Regions from separate parts of the Pseudarthrobacter sp. B907 genome, predicted to be linked through region 1. Evidence: riboswitches for the same ligand, from Rfam matches in the RefSeq annotation. Region 1 holds a riboswitch; the other holds the start of a gene.

Region 1 (7,825 bases):
GCGGGCATCGAACGCTACACCGCCACCGTGCTGGCCCCGCTGCGGCGCGGCGAGGCCGCCCGTTGGGTCAGCTGGGACTGGGAACGGCATTACGACGGCGAAACACGGATGACCCAGCCAGCCGAGATCGTCCTGGTCGAGGGCGTCGGAGCGGCCGCCGCGGCCGCCGCACCCTACCTGGACGCCGTGATCTGGGCCGACTCCCCCGACAAGGACCGCCAAACCCGGGCGCTGGCCCGCGACGGCGAGAGCTACCGCCCGTACTGGGAGCAGTGGGCGCGGCAGGAAGACGAGTGGCTGGCAGCGGACGACGTCCCCTCCCGGGCCGACGTTCGGGTCCTCAACCTCGCCGACGGCGCCGCGCCGGCCGAGGTGCTGCAGGCCCTCCAGTACCTTCCCTCCCTGGCAGCGGTGCTGCTCCCGGAGCTCTCGGCCCGCCGCGGGCTGCAGCTGACGGCCGAGCGGCTCGACGCCGCGCCGGACGCGGCCAGGCTCTTCGAACTGCTCTACGGCGGCTCCCCGAACGCCGTGTGGCTCGACTCCTCCCTAGCCGAGGGCGCCGGCGACGCGGCCCGGCAAGGCAGTGCTGCCGCCGAACGCAGCCGCTTCAGCATCCTGGCCGACGACGGCGGCAGCTACGGCCAGTCCGTCCGGCACCGTTCGGGCCGGACCCGGGTGAGCGTCGGCAACTCCACCGTGCGGACCGACGGCGGGTTCTTCCGCTGGCTTGACGGGGTGTGGGGCCGCCGTGCGCTGCGCGCCCCGGAGGGCTACCCATGCGAGTTCACCCTCGGCTGGCTCGGCTACCTCGGCTACGAACTCAAACGCGAGACCGGCGGAAGCAACGTCGACGCCGCCACCCCGGATGCGAGCCTGATCTTCGCCGGCCGCGCCGTGGTCCTGGACCACCGGGAACGCACCGCGTGGCTGCTCGCCCTCGACACCCCGGACGCGGGCGGCTGGCTGGCCGCGGCCCGCGCCGCCGTCGCGGCCGCGGACCTCGAGTCCGCGGCCGGCGGCAGCAACGGCGGCGGACAGTCGGCCGGTACCGCCGCCGCCCTGGACTTCGACGCACGGGACTCCGAGGCCGCCTACAAGGCCAAGATCGCCGCGGCCCAGCACGAGATCACCGAGGGCAACAGCTACGAGGTCTGCCTCACCACGGCGCTGACCGCCACCGCGGCGGCCGGGGAAATCGACCCGTGGCAGGCGTACCTGGCACTGCGGCGCCGCAACCCGGCACCCTTCGCGAGCTTTCTGCGGCTGGCAGACCTCACCGTGGCCAGCACCTCGCCGGAGCGCTTCCTGAGGATCTGCGCCGACGGCGCGATGCGGGCCGAGCCGATCAAGGGCACCCGGCGCCGCGCCGCCGACGCCGCGCGGGACGCGGAACTTCGCAGCGACCTCGAATCCTCGCCCAAGGACCGGGCCGAGAACATCATGATCGTGGACCTGCTGCGCAACGACCTCAGCCACTTCGCGGTGCCCGGCTCCGTCTCGGTCGGCCGCTTGTGCGCGATCGAAAGCTACGCCACGGTCCACCAGATGGTCAGCACCATCGACGCGCGGCTCCGGCCCGGGATGCCGCGGGCCGAGGCCGTGGCGGCCTGCTTCCCGGCCGGCTCCATGACCGGGGCCCCGAAGGTCAGTACCATGGCCATTCTGGACCGGCTCGAGGCCGCGCCCCGGGGCGTCTACTCCGGCGCGATCGGCTACTTCTCCCTGAGCGGCGCCACCGACCTCGCCGTAGCCATCCGGACCCTGGTGATCGCCGCCGGCACGGACCGCGACACCTTGAGCCTCGGCATCGGCGGCGCCATCACCGCGGATTCCTCCGCGCAGGACGAGTACGAAGAGATCCGGACCAAGGCCTTCGGGGTCCTCTCGGCGCTCGGCGCGGAGTTCCCGCCGGGATAGGTCTACTGCAGGGTGGCCGTCAGCCGGGCGACGTTGTCCACGTACTTGACGCCCATGGGCCGCTTGACCCAGTCCTCGAGCTTAAGCTCGCGCGATATGCCGCGGTAGGTGTCTTCCACGGCGCGGATCCGCTGCACGATGTCCTCGCCGAGCAGCATCACCGAGACCTCGAGGTTGAGCGAGAACGAGCGCATGTCCATGTTGCTCGAGCCCAGCACGGCCACCTCGTCGTCCACCGTGAAGTGCTTGGCGTGCAGCACGAACGGCGCCTTGTAGAGGTAGATCCGCACCCCGGCCTCCAGCAGCGCCTCGTAGTAGGACTGCTGGGCGTGGTGGACCAGGAACTGGTCGCCCTTTTCCGAAACGAACAGTTCGACGTCGACGCCGCGCTGGGCCGCCGTCGTCACCGCGTAGAGCAGCGAGTCGTCCGGGACGAAGTACGGGCTGCAGATCGAGAGCTTGTGTTGCGCGGAGTAGATCAGCGTGTTGAACAGGCGCAGGTTGTTTTCGGTGATGAAGCCGGGGCCGCTGGGCACCACCTGGGCTGTCACGTTTCCGGGCGCCGACTCGGGCCGGTGCCCCAGCTGGTGTTCCAGCGACTCATCCGTCTCGCTGAGCCAGTCGGTGGCGAACACTACGTTCAGGGTGGTGACGATCTGGCCGCGCATGCAGGTCATCAGCTCGACCCACTCGCGGCCCACCTTGCGGTGCTTCGGGTTGTTGTAGGACGGTTCGATCAGGTTCTGCGAGCCGGTGAAGGCGACCTCGCCGTCGATCACCATGATTTTGCGGTGGTTGCGCAGGTCCGGCCGGCGCCACTGGCCGTGGACCGGACGCAGCGGCAGCATCGGCCGCCAGCGGATCTTGCTGGCCTTGAGCCGTGCGATCAGCTTGCTGTACCCCTTGATGCGCAGCGTGCCGAGGTGGTCGAACAGGATCCGGACCTCGACGCCGCGCTCGGCGGCGTCCTCCAGGGCCGTCAGCAGGTCGTCGGTGACGTGGTCCGAGCTCATGATGTAGAACTCGGCGTTGACGAAGGACTTGGCCTCCCGGACCGCCGCGGCCATCGCCTTGATGGAATCCGGGTAGCCGGGCAGCAGCTCCACGCTGTTGCCGTCCACCATCGGCAGCGAGCCGAGGGTCTTGTTCAGTTCCGCGGCGGACGCCACCCATTCGGGCCCGTTATACCGGCTTTCGACGGCGGCCAGTTCGGAGGTACCGGCCCTGATCCGGGTGTTCACGGCTTCCTGCTGGGCACGGCGGCGGCGGGAGAGCCGGAAGTTGCCGAACAGCAGGAAGAGCACCAGGCCAAGCGCCGGCACAAAGAAGATGCCCAGCAGCCAGGCCATCGCGGTGGTGGGCCGGCGGTTGCCGGGAATAATCCCCAACGCCAGCACACGGATGACGAGGTCAATCACCGTCAGGATCAGAATCACCCAGGACGGCAATATCCCGGTCAGCGGAAACGGCCACAGCACAGGCGTACCCCTCAAGCTCCAGACCCGCGGAACAGTTCCGGAACGGGCAACCCGCACAGCTTATCCCGCCGCGGGCCGCACTAAGCTGAAGGCATGACTACCTCCGCCTCTGTTCCGGCCCCTGCCACGGTGCTGGTGTTCCTCGATCCCGCATTTGAGAACGGCCGGGTCGCCGACTCGTCCCGGCCGCAACTGATGGCCACGGACCAGGGCGCCACCCGCGGCGACGGCGTCTTCGAGTCGTTGCTGGCGGTGGGTGGTGCGCCGCGGAAGCTGCAGGCCCACCTGAGCCGGCTGGCCGGCTCCGCCCGGGCGCTGGAGCTCGAGATCCCGGCGGAGGACGCCTGGCGCCGCGCCATCGGCACCGCGATCAGCGAGTTCCGCGGCCAGGCCGGCGGTGACGCCGACGGGACGGACGAACTCGTGGTGAAGCTCCTCGCCACCCGCGGCGTCGAGGGCGCCGCGACGCCCACCTGCTGGGTCCAGGCCTCCCCGCCCCCGGCTGCAGGGCGCCAACAGCGCGCGACCGGCATCGACGTCATCCTGCTGGACCGCGGCTATGACAGCGAGGTCGGCGAACGCGCGCCCTGGCTTTTGCTGGGCGCCAAGACCCTGTCCTACGCGGTGAACATGGCGGCGCTCCGCTACGCCCACGCCCAGGGCGCGGACGACGTCATCTTCACGTCCGCCGACGGACGGGTCCTGGAGGGCCCGACGTCGACCGTCCTGCTGGCGCACCTGGAGACTTCCGACGACGGCGCGGGCGGGGTCCGCACCGTGCGCCGGCTGATCACGCCGCAGCTGGACAGCGGCATCCTTCCCGGCACCTCGCAGGGCGCGCTGTTCACCGCGGCCAAGGCCGCCGGCTGGGAACTGGGCTACGGCCCGCTGGTACCCGCTGACCTCTACGACGCGGACGCCGTGTGGCTCATCTCCAGCATCCGGCTCCTCGCCCCGGTAAACCACATCGACGGCAAGGAAATCGGGACCCCCGAGCTGCGCCGGCAGCTCACGGCCGAGCTGAACGCGCTGTACGCCACGATCCAGTAGCGCCGCCGCTCAGCTCCGGGTGGCGCCCTGCGCGAGGGCTTCGTCCACGAGCCGGGCCAGCGTGGCCGCCGCCGCCCGCGTGACGTCCGGGCCTGTGGCCACCGCCGAGGCCGACAGGTTTCCCTTAACGCCCGTCACCAGCAACGTTGTCATAAGCTGCCCGCTCGGCAGGGTCTGGGTGGCCAGCGAGCCGAACGAGGTGTCCGCGCTGGTCTTCACCGGCAGGATCTCGGTCTGGCTCGTGATCTTCTGGCCCCGGATCTCCATGCTGAAGTTTGTGCATTTTTTGCTTTTGGCCACGGCCGCCTCGAGGTTCACCCCCAGCTGTTTCTGATCCGCGACGGCGACCAGCGTGACGACGGTGAGGGCCTGGACCGTGGTGGATTTGGCGACACCGCCGGCATAGGTGCTGCCGGCCGGAATCTGGGCATTGCTGTCCGCCACGACCGCGCACTCTGCCGGGGATATCACGGCCTCCGACATCGTCTGCTTCGAGATCTCGATGCCCTTCTCCAACTGCTCCGCGGGCACCACCGTAAGCGCATTCCCTTCGCCGTCGGCAAGCCCCGCGATAATCGCCGTCAGTTCCGCCCCCGTGAATGCCTTCGGCGTCGGCGTCGGCGTCGGGGTTGGCGCTGCGCTACGTGGCTGGCCGGCGGCCTGCGAGGCGGCGGCTGAGGCCGGCTCGACGGTGTTCGCCGGAGACGTGGCCGGCGTCGTCGTTTGGCCGCAGCCGGCCAGCGCGAGGGCCGCTGAAATCAGGAGGGCTGCTGGTGCGCTGCGGCGCAGGTTCATGGGCAGGTTCATGGAGTTCCCCGGTTCCGTTGAAGTAGCTGGCATCTCGCCGAAAGGGCCAGGGGAACAGTCCGGGCGGCGGCCAGGGCCGCACTGCGCAATGAGCCCCCACCACACCGCCCGCAGACGCGATACGGGTGAGCCTACGGCATCGGCGGGCCAGCGCATAGTGACTTAACATGACGGCGGCGGCTCTGCCCGCCGCCGTCGCAGGTGTTAGGTTTTTCGGGAGTAATGAGACCCGGTGCCAAGCCCTGACTGGCCGGTCGGCAACCCTCCCTTTCGCGGCGGGGTGCCTCAGGTGAATACTCGGCATATCGAAATTCGAGCTGCAAGCGTGAAAGAAGGAGATCCGTCATGCCTGACGCGTCCGCCCCCGCTGTGCCTGATACAGCAACCGGGACAGCCCCCGCACCGTCCCCGGCCGGCCCCGGCGCCGAGGAGAAGCTGGCTTACCGCCTGTTCACCGGCCCCGACGACCGCACCTTCTGCGAGCGCGTCTCCGCCGCGCTGGCCGAAGGCTACGTCCTGCACGGCAGCCCCTCGGCCACCTTCAACGGCAGCACCGTGATCGTGGCCCAAGCCGTGGTGCTCCCGGCCGCGATCGCCAGCGCCGACGCCGCCGTCGCCAACGCGGTGGATGAACTCGACGCCGTCGAGTTCGAGGGCGAAGGCCACGCGTGAGCTACGCCGGAGACCTGACCCCGGAGGAGGCCTGGGCGCAGCTTGAGGCCGGCGCCGTCCTGGTGGATGTTCGCACCGAGGGCGAGTGGGCACATATTGGCGTCCCTGAGACCGCGGGCGGACGCCGGGAGCCGCTGTTCATCCAGTGGACGCTGGCCGGCGGCGCCCCCAACCCGGGGTTCCTGGAGCAGTTGCGGGCGCAGCTGCCGGACGACGGTGGCGCCGACCTCATCTTCCTCTGCCGCTCCGGTGCGCGCTCCGTGGCGGCTGCCACCGCCGCCACGGCCGCCGGCTTCACCGCCTACAACGTCCTGGAAGGCTTCGAGGGCGAACCGGATGCCTCCGGCGCCCGCACCGTGAATGGCTGGAAGAACCGCGGCCTCCCGACCAACCGGGACGAGCGCTAAGTGGGCTTCAATCCCGATGCCCAGGGCTGGAGCCCGGACACCCAGGCAGTCCGCGGCGGGCTTGACCGCACCGGTTTCCAGGAGACCACCGAGCCGATTTTCCTGAACTCCGGCTTCGTCTACGAATCCGCCGCCGCGGCGGAGCGTGCCTTCACCGGCGAGGACGAGCGCTTTGTCTATTCGCGCTACGGCAACCCCTCCGTGGCCACGTTCCAGGAGCGGCTCCGGCTGCTCGAGGGCACCGAGGCATGCTTCGCCACCGCCTCGGGCATGTCCGCGGTGTTCACCGCGCTCGGGGCGCTGCTGGCAACCGGCGACCGGGTGGTCGCGGCCCGCTCGCTGTTCGGCTCCTGCTTTGTGATCCTCAACGAGATCCTTCCGCGCTGGGGCGTAGAGACGGTCTTCGTGGACGGCCCGGACCTGGAGCAGTGGCGCACGGCGCTGTCGGAACCGACGACGGCGGTCTTCTTCGAGTCCCCGTCCAACCCGATGCAGGAAATCGTGGACATCGCCGCCGTGAGCGAGCTGGCGCACGCCGCCGGCGCGACGGTCGTCGTCGACAATGTTTTTGCCACCCCCCTGCTCCAGCGCTGCGGGGAACTCGGCGCGGACGTGATCGTCTACTCCGGCACCAAGCACATCGACGGCCAGGGCCGGGTGCTCGGCGGCGCGATCCTGGGCACCAAAGAGTTCATCGACGGCCCGGTCAAGCAGCTTATGCGCCACACCGGCCCGGCGCTCTCGGCGTTCAACGCCTGGGTACTCACCAAGGGCCTGGAGACCATGGGCCTTCGCGTGAACCACTCCTCCGCTTCCGCGCTGCGGCTGGCCGGCTGGCTCGAGGAGCAGCCCGCGGTCAGCTGGGTCAAATACCCTTTGCTGGCCTCCCACCCGCAGTACGAACTCGCCGCCCGGCAGATGAAGGCCGGCGGCACCGTACTGACCTTCGAGTTGTCCCCGTCCCCGGGTCGTTCGGCAAAAGAGGCCGCCTTCGCGCTGCTGGACGCGCTGAGGATCATCGACATCTCCAACAACCTGGGCGACTCAAAGTCGCTGATCACCCATCCGGCCACCACGACGCACCGTGCCATGGGCCCGGAGGGCCGCGCGGCGATCGGGCTGAGCGACGGCGTGGTGCGGTTGTCGGTGGGCTTGGAAGAGGTGGAGGACCTGATCCGGGACCTCGGGCACGCGCTCAAGCAGGTCTAGCTCCGGCGGACCCGGGACAATGTGGGGGCCGGTTCCGCTGCGCCCTCCATCCCCTCAGTGTCCACGCCGCGCGTCGTGACCCGCACCGCGTGGGCGACGACGGCGGCCAGCCCCGCGTCGTCGGCGGGGGTGTCCTGGCGAGGGGCGCTGAGCGCCTGCCGTTGTTGCTCCGACCCCGTGCCGTCCGCCAGGATCCGGTTGACGCCGAGCCGCGCGAGGTCCAGTTCGCCCTGCTCTGCCAGCACGGGGGCCAGGAAGTCCACGAGGGCATGCACCACCTCGGCC
Region 2 (7,825 bases), on a different contig from region 1:
GTAGACGGCGCGGGCGTGCTCGCCCTTGGGGAGCATGGTGAAGACGACGTCGGCGCCCTCAACTGCCTCGGCGATACTGCCGACGGGCTTGACTCCCCCGGCCTCGGCTGCCGCCACGGCCTCGAGGTTCAGGTCGAAGCCGCGGACCTCGTTTCCGGCTTTGGCGAGGTTCACCGACATGGACCCGCCCATGTTTCCCAGTCCGATCCAGGCGACAACTGCCATGGCATAAGCTCCTTTGCTTTGCATTGTGTCCGGCGCAATTGCCGGAGTTCCGTGTCCAGCATCACACCCTGCTACAGTGCAATCAAGGGGAAAAAGTGAAGATGGCATGTGCATCGATGCACACATCGACGAAAGGCCAACGGTGGACTTGAAGCGGCTTCCCAGCCCGGACGACCTGCTGATCCTGCTGACGGTGGCCCGGCTGGGCCGGTTCAACGCCGTCGCTGAGACTCTGGGCACCACGCACACCACCATCTCGCGCAGAATCCTCGCCCTGGACAAACAGCTCGGCGGCCGGACGCTGGAGCGCAGCCCGCACGGCTGGGAGCTCACCGAGCTGGGGTCCCAGGCGGTGGTGGCCGCGGAGGCCATCGAGGGGACCCTCGGCGCATTGTCCGGCCGGATCGCCCGGGGCGAGGACGTGCTCTCCGGCCTGGTCCGGATCAGCACGCCGGACGGCTTCGGCGCGGAATTCGTCGCCCCGGCCCTGGTCCGGCTGCAGCAGGAACACCCGCTGCTAAACGTGGAGATGCTCAGCGCCACCCGCAAAGTCAGCCAAAACCGCTCCGGCGTGGACCTGGAGGTGGTGGTGGGCAACCTGGAGGTCAGCAACGCGCAGACCATTTTCCTGTCCAACTACTTCCTGCGGCTTTACGCGAGCCCGCAGTACGCGGATGAGCACGGGCTTCCGGAAACCCTCGACGACGTTCGGCGGCACGGCTTTGTCTCCTACGTGGAGTCGGCACTGCAGGTCGCGGAGCTGGGCCACCGCTCCACCCAGCTCCCGATGCCCCGCTCCAGCTTTCAGGCCACGAGCATCTTCGCCCAGCTCGAGGCCGTCCGCCGCGCCGCCGGGATCGGGCTGCTGCCCAACTTCCTCGTCGTCGGCAAACCCGGCTTTGTGCCGGTTCTGCCGGACGACTTCCAGCGGCAGCTGCCGATCTGGGCGGTGGCGCGGGCGGAGTCGCTGCGCTCGGCGCCGGTGCAGGCCGTGCTGGCGGCGGTCAGGGCCGAGATCGCCGAACGCCAAGATGTGCTGGCGGGCTGAGCCGGGGGGCTGCGTGGGGACCTCCCCGCGCTATAGGTCACGCCCCATAATTGTCGCTATGGACTACGTGCCAGTACCTCGGATCGATGCCGCCCTCGAAACAGATCGACTGCTGCTGCGGCCATGGCAGGTGTCCGACGCCGCTGTCCTGCGCGAACTGTGGACCGAGCGCGATCCACGCGTTCCTCCGCATCGCCGCATCAGTGCCGATGGTCACCCCACGCTGGAAGATATCGAGGACAGCATCCGTCGCGACGATCGGCATCCCTTCCCCGGGTTGCTGGCCGCCGAGCAAAAGGGTTCGGGGCAGGTCATTGGCTATTGCGGGCTGATTCCCAACCGGCATGGACAGCCCGAGGAACCGGAGCTCGCCTTCGAGTTCCTCCGCGACGTCTGGCGCCAGGGGTTTGCGACCGAGGCCTCCCGGTCCGTCCTCCAACAGGCGCAGGAATCAGGCTACCGACGCATTTGGGCGACGGTCCGTGACTGGAACACCGCGTCACGCCGCGTGCTGGCCAAACTCGGCTTCGTCGAAACCGGGCGGGTGGAACCCGACGACATCCACGGCGATTCTCTCTTCACCGCGAAGACATTCTGACCATAATCCGGGGGCAACGGCGCCCGGAGCGGGGTCGGATTGCGAACATCAAGATCCATCGCGCCCGAGAAACGCTGGTGGTCCCTATCCCACCAATCCGATCAGGCACGGTAGTAGGCTCATGTTACCAAGCCTGGGGGAATGGAAATGTCAAAGAATTCGGGTTCGCCGCGGATACGCGATGTACTGGTTGTTGTGCTGGCCATCCAGATGGTGTTCGCCGTGACGGCGGCCGCCATCGTGATCCTTGACCCTGAAGGCATCCTGGATGAACCAAGGGACCGGTTGCTGGCCAGTCTCCTCGTGTTGGCGCCCATGGCCATGGCTCTAGTCCTGGCTGTACGTTTCCGCAGGGGGCACCGGGCTGAGAGGCGCCGTGCTGGGGCTACCGCCCAGTTGATGGACACTGTCCTGATCACCAGCCAGGAGTGGGTGTGGGCCGTCGACGACCGGGGACGCTTCACGTTTTCGAGCCCGACCAGTGAGAACCTTCTCGGATGGAAGCCGGACGAGTTGCTCGGCCAGCGATGCGACCTCGTCATCGATGGCGGCGACCTGGCGCGCGCCAAGCTCGACGTGGCGGCCGCCTCCGGACCGGGCTGGACAGGTGTCATCGTTCGGTGCCGGCACCGCGACGGCGGCGCCGTATGGATGGAAGTCTCCGGCACTGTCCGCCCCGCCACGGACGACCGGCCCGGAGGATTCGAGGGCACGAGCCGGATGCTCCCGCCGTTGACGGCACAGGAGGCGATGGATTCCCTCAACCGCGAACAGCTCCAACTGATGCTCGACCAGGACCGGCTCCTTACGGCCTTCCAGCCCATCCACAGCCTCGCAACAGGCAAACTCCTCGGCGTCGAGGCGCTGACCCGGTTCGTCGGCGAGGACGGTGCCGGCCCCGAATTCTGGTTCAAGGAGGCCGCCATCGTCGGCCTGTTGAGTGAACTTGAGTTCGCCGCCATGGAGAAAGCACTGGAGACGGCGCAGGGACTTCCCCCGGGCATCTACGTGGCTTTGAACCTTTCCCCGGAGACGTGTCTGGACCCACGTCTGCCTGACCTGCTCCAGCGCTCCGGGCTGCCCCCGAAACGAATTGTCCTGGAACTAACGGAACGGCTCGAAGTAAGCGAATACGCCCCGCTCCTTGCCGTGCTGGCCCCGTTGCGGAAAGAGGGGCTCCGCATCGCCGTGGACGACGCCGGCTCCGGCTTCGCCTCCATGCGCCATGTCCTCCACGTCCGGCCCGAAATCATCAAACTGGACCGCAGCCTGATCGCCGGGATCGACGACGACCAGGGCCAGCACGCACTCGGCGCCGCCATGGTGGAGTTTGCCCGCCAAATCGGCGCCACGCTGATCGCTGAAGGGATCGAAACGCCTGAGGACCTCGCGGCCGTGGCAGGACTCGGCATGAGCGCTGGGCAGGGCTACCTCATCGGCCGCCCCTCGATCCACCCGAAAGACTGGGCCGCCTGGTCAGAGAGCATGCGCCTCGGGCCCGACACACAATAGACGGCACACCTTGCCTTTGGCGCCTGAACCTCTCGCGCCCGAACTTCGGAACCGGTCGAGTCGTGGATGAGCCGCCCGCGAAAATGCCGGTGACGGCGGGCTAATCGGGGACGGTTAACGGCAGCTGCCCGCGCCCGCGGTGAACGCGGACACGGGCAGCGTGGTGCCAATGGAGCTTACTTCTTGCCTTACTTCTTGCCTGCGGCAAGGAGGTCGGCGGTGCCCTGGGCGTCGGCGGCGTCGACGTCGTGCAGGGAGATGCCGCGGGTTTCCTTCAGGAAGTACACGGCGACCATGGTGACAACGCAGGCGATGAGCAGGTAGATGGCCACCGGAACGGAGGACTTGTACTGGCCCAGGAGCGCGACGGCGATGATCGGGGCGAGCGAACCGGCCACGATCGACGTCACCTGGTAGCCGAGCGAGACGCCGGAGTAACGCATCCGGGTCGGGAACATCTCGGCCATGATGGCCGGCTGCCCGGCGTACATCAGTGCGTGGAAGAGCAGGCCGATGATGACGGCGGCCAGGATGATGAAGTCGTTGCCGGTGTCCATCATCGGGAAGGCGAAGAAGCCCCAGGTCGCACCCAGGACGGCACCTGCCATGTAAACGGGCTTGCGGCCGAAGCGGTCCGAGAGCCGGCCCACCACCGGGACCACGGAGAAGTGAATCGCGTGCGCCACGAGCAGCAGGAGCAGGATCTTGGCGGTGTCGGCGTGGACCACGGTCTTCAGGTAAGTGATGGAGAAAGTGACCACGAGGTAGTACAGGATGTTTTCCGCGAACCGCAGGCCCATGGCGGTGAACACGCCGCGGGGGTAGCGGCGGAAGACTTCGGCGACGCCGTAGCCCTTGTTTTCGGTGACAACTTCCTTCTGTGCCTCGAGGAAGATCGGGGCGTCCTGGACCTTGGTGCGGATGTAGTAGCCGACGACGACGATCACGGCGGAGAGCCAGAATGCCACGCGCCAGCCCCAGCCGAGGAAGTCCGCGGAGGACAGCGTGGAGGAGAGGATGAACAGCACGGCGGTGGCGAGCAGGTTGCCGAGCGGGACGGCCGACTGCGGCCAGCTGGACCAGAAGCCGCGGGACTTGCTCGGGCTGTGCTCGGCCACGAGTAGCACGGCGCCGCCCCATTCGCCGCCTACGGCGAAGCCCTGGGCGAAGCGCAGGAAGACCAGCAGGGCCGGTGCCCAGTAACCGATCTGCGCGAAGCTGGGGAGGCAGCCCATCAGGAAGGTGGAGACGCCCACCAGAATGATGCTGAGCTGCAGCAGCTGCTTGCGGCCGAACTTGTCACCGAAGTGGCCAAAGACGATGCCGCCGATCGGGCGGGCCACGAAACCCACCGCGTAAGTCAGGAACGCGGCAAGAATGCCGTCCAGTTCCGTACCCGAGTTGGGGAAGAACATCTTGCCGAAGACCAGGGTGGCGGCGGAGGCGTAGAGGAAGAACTCATACCACTCGACAACCGTGCCGGCCATGGAGGCCGTTACTACCTTCTTCAGTCCGGACGTCTTGACGTCCGGCTCCTCTGCGCGCCGTGCGGCGGCGTTTTCCGTGCTCATGCGAACTCCTTTGGTGTCGCCTTCGACACCCTGTGGACCATTGGGTTGACAACGCGCGTGTGAGTTGGGACACACGGCGTCATTCTCCACGAGTATGGCCCCGCATCCCGGCAGGCTCAACCACTAATCACGCAGGGCGTGTCTGCAAAAATGCACACACCTCCCCTTGGCTACGCGAAGAAGGTGCTCCGGAGCTGCCCGCTGAGCTGGCCGATTTCGGTCAGGAAGCCGTCGTGGCCGATCGGAGCTTCGATGATGTGCACCGGAACCTCACCCGGCAAGGCGGCGGCGAGTTCATCGGACTGGGCCGGGAAGTACAGCCGGTCCGAGTCCACGGCCGCCACGAAGAACTCCGCCGTGGCGCGGGAAACGGCCTCCTCCAGGGTGCCGCGGCCGCGCGTGACGTCGTGGCTCATAAGCGCCTCGGTGATGGCAATGTAGCTGTTGGCGTCGAAACGGCGCACCAGCTTGTTGCCCTGGTGATCGAGGTAGCTCTCCACCTGGTAGCGGCCCCGTCCCGCCAGCGACCCGGCCTCCAGCGGCGCCTCGGCGGCCTGGGCGTTCCGTCCGAAGCGGCCGTCCAGCTCGGCGGCGGAGCGGTAGGTGATGTGGGCGATCCGGCGCGCCAAGGCCAGCCCGGCGTCCGGCTCCGGGCCGCCGTAGTAGTCGCCGCCGTTGAAATGAGGGTCCTGGCGGATGGCGAGGGTCTGGGCCTGCGCGAAGGCAATCTGCTCGGCCGTGCTGCTGGCACCGACGGAAATAACAGCGCAGCGCCGGACCCGCGCCGGGTAGCTGACCGCCCATTCCAGGGCGCGGGCTCCGCCGAGGGAGCCGCCGAGCACGGCGTACCAGCTGCCGATCCCGAGGGCGTCGGCGAGCCGGGCTTCGGCGGCGGTGCTGTCGCGAAGGGTTACCAGCGGGAAGCGGGAGCCCCACGGCCGGCCGTCCGGCGCCGGCGTCGAGGGCCCGGTGGAGCCGTAGCAGCCGCCGAGGATGTTGATGGAGACAACAAAGTACTTGTCCGTGTCCACCGGGGCGCCGGGGCCGGCCAGCTGCTCCCACCATCCCGGCTCCTCGCCGGCGCCGCGGGTGACGTGGGTGTCCCCGGTCAGGGCGTGTTCGATCAGCACCGCATTAGAGGCGTCCGCGTTTAGGGTGCCCCAGGTTTCGTAGGCGAGCGTGGCCTCCGGCAAGGTGGCGCCGGATTCCAGCACCAGGGAGCCGATCGACAGGTACTGAACGGTTCCGTCCGGGACCGCGGGCTTGTTTTCGGGTACTCCCGTACGGGAGACGGCAATCGTCATGTGGGGACCTAACCTCGCGCTTGCCCGCCGTCAGCTGACCGGCGGGCCAGGTCTTCACCCGGGGCACCCCGCCGCGGAAGGAGGGTTGCCGGCCAGCAAGCCGGGGCTGTCGCTGGCACTCATGACCTGCGTCGATTCTACGAAACCCGGCGGGGCAAGCGCGAAGATTGTGACGGCCGTGTGACAGCCGGATCCTACGGCAGCCCAGTTTCCCCACCTTTAAAGGCCGTGTCCGGCGGGTCGCCCCGAAAATGTCGGCGCGTCCCGCCGTCGCGCCCGCAAAGGTGGGGAATTTCGGCGTCGGCTTCCGTATGACCTCAGGCGTCCTTGGCTGCCCGGAAGCCGGCGTCGAGGTCCGCAATGATGTCGTCGATGTGTTCGAGCCCCACCGACAGCCGCACCAGCCCCGGATGGACGCCGGCCACCGCCTGCTGTTCCGGCGAGAGCTGGCTGTGCGTGGTCGACGCCGGGTGGATCACCAGTGAGCGCACGTCACCGATGTTCGCCACGTGCGAGTGCAGTTCGAGGGCGTCAACGAAGCGTTTGCCGGCCTCCGCTCCCCCGGCGAGGTTGAAGGCGACGATGGCGCCGGTGCCCTTCGGACCGTACTTGCGGCCGCGCTCGTACCAGGGGCTGGACGGCAGCCCGGCGTAGGCGACGGATTCGACGTCGTCCCTGGCTTCCAGCCATTCGGCCACCCGGGTGGCGTTGGCGACGTGCCGTTCCACCCGCAGGCTCAGCGTCTCGATGCCCTGGGCGATGAGGAAGGCGTTGAACGGGGACACGGCCGAGCCGAGGTCGCGCAGCAGCTGGACCCTGGCCTTGAGGATGAAGGCGAGGTTTGCCCCCAGCGCCCCGTCCGCGCCGAGGTCCCGGGCGTAGACCAGGCCGTTGTACGTGGGGTCCGGGGTGTTGAAGCCGGGGAAACGCTCCGGGTCCTTGCCGAAGTCGAAGTTGCCGGAGTCGACAATCACGCCGGCGATCGCGGCGCCGTGGCCGCCGAGGTACTTGGTGGCAGAGTGGACGACAATGTCGGCGCCCCACTCGATCGGCCGGATCAGGTACGGGGTGGAGAGGGTGTTGTCCACGATCAGCGGCACCCCGGCCTGATGGGCCACCTCCGCTATACCCTCAATGTCCAGCACGTCCTGGCGGGGGTTGGAGACCACCTCGCCGAAGAACAGTTTGGTGTTCGGCTGCACGGCGTCGCGCCATTGGTCCAGGTTGTCCGGGTCCTCCACGAACGTGACGGAGATGCCGAACTTCTTCAGGGTGTGGGCCAGCAGGTTGTAGGTGCCGCCGTACAGGCTGGGGCTGGCGACGACGTGGTCCCCGACCTCGGCGATGTTCAGGATTGCGAAGGTCTCCGCAGCCTGCCCGGAGCTTAGCAGGAGCGCGCCGAGGCCGCCTTCGAGGCTCGCGACCCGCTGCTCCACGGCGTCCTGGGTGGGGTTGCCGATCCGGGTGTAGATGGGCGCGAGTTCGGCGAGCGCGAACCGGTTGGCGGCGCTTTCGGCGCTGGGAAAGACGAACGACGTCGTCTGGTAGATCGGCAGCGACCGGGCGC

The links. A riboswitch is a leader RNA that binds a small molecule or an ion and turns the genes downstream of it on or off. The one in region 1 is predicted to bind S-adenosylmethionine.
Region 2: it holds a riboswitch for S-adenosylmethionine, as region 1 does, so the genes downstream of both, metX (homoserine O-acetyltransferase MetX) here and ABLI39_RS13655 (DUF1737 domain-containing protein) in region 1, are expected to answer to the same signal.

The regions. Positions count from the first base shown of each region.
Region 1 is NZ_JBEEQE010000016.1:46,016-53,840, reverse strand. It holds gene pabB (aminodeoxychorismate synthase component I) at 1-1,917, shown strand, start outside; gene cls (cardiolipin synthase) at 1,920-3,395, opposite strand; gene ABLI39_RS13665 (aminodeoxychorismate lyase) at 3,489-4,445, shown strand; gene ABLI39_RS13660 (hypothetical protein) at 4,455-5,252, opposite strand; SAM riboswitch class IV at 5,471-5,584, shown strand; gene ABLI39_RS13655 (DUF1737 domain-containing protein) at 5,598-5,924, shown strand; gene ABLI39_RS13650 (rhodanese-like domain-containing protein) at 5,921-6,331, shown strand; gene ABLI39_RS13645 (O-succinylhomoserine sulfhydrylase) at 6,332-7,540, shown strand; gene ABLI39_RS13640 (glutamate--cysteine ligase 2) at 7,537-7,825, opposite strand, start outside.
Region 2 is NZ_JBEEQE010000005.1:196,897-204,721, reverse strand. It holds gene mmsB (3-hydroxyisobutyrate dehydrogenase) at 1-225, opposite strand, end outside; gene ABLI39_RS06585 (LysR family transcriptional regulator) at 332-1,273, shown strand; gene ABLI39_RS06580 (GNAT family N-acetyltransferase) at 1,332-1,871, shown strand; gene ABLI39_RS06575 (sensor domain-containing phosphodiesterase) at 2,019-3,383, shown strand; gene ABLI39_RS06570 (MFS transporter) at 3,572-4,954, opposite strand; gene metX (homoserine O-acetyltransferase MetX) at 5,125-6,258, opposite strand; SAM riboswitch class IV at 6,270-6,385, opposite strand; partial or broken gene ABLI39_RS06560 (bifunctional o-acetylhomoserine/o-acetylserine sulfhydrylase) at 6,576-7,825, opposite strand, start outside.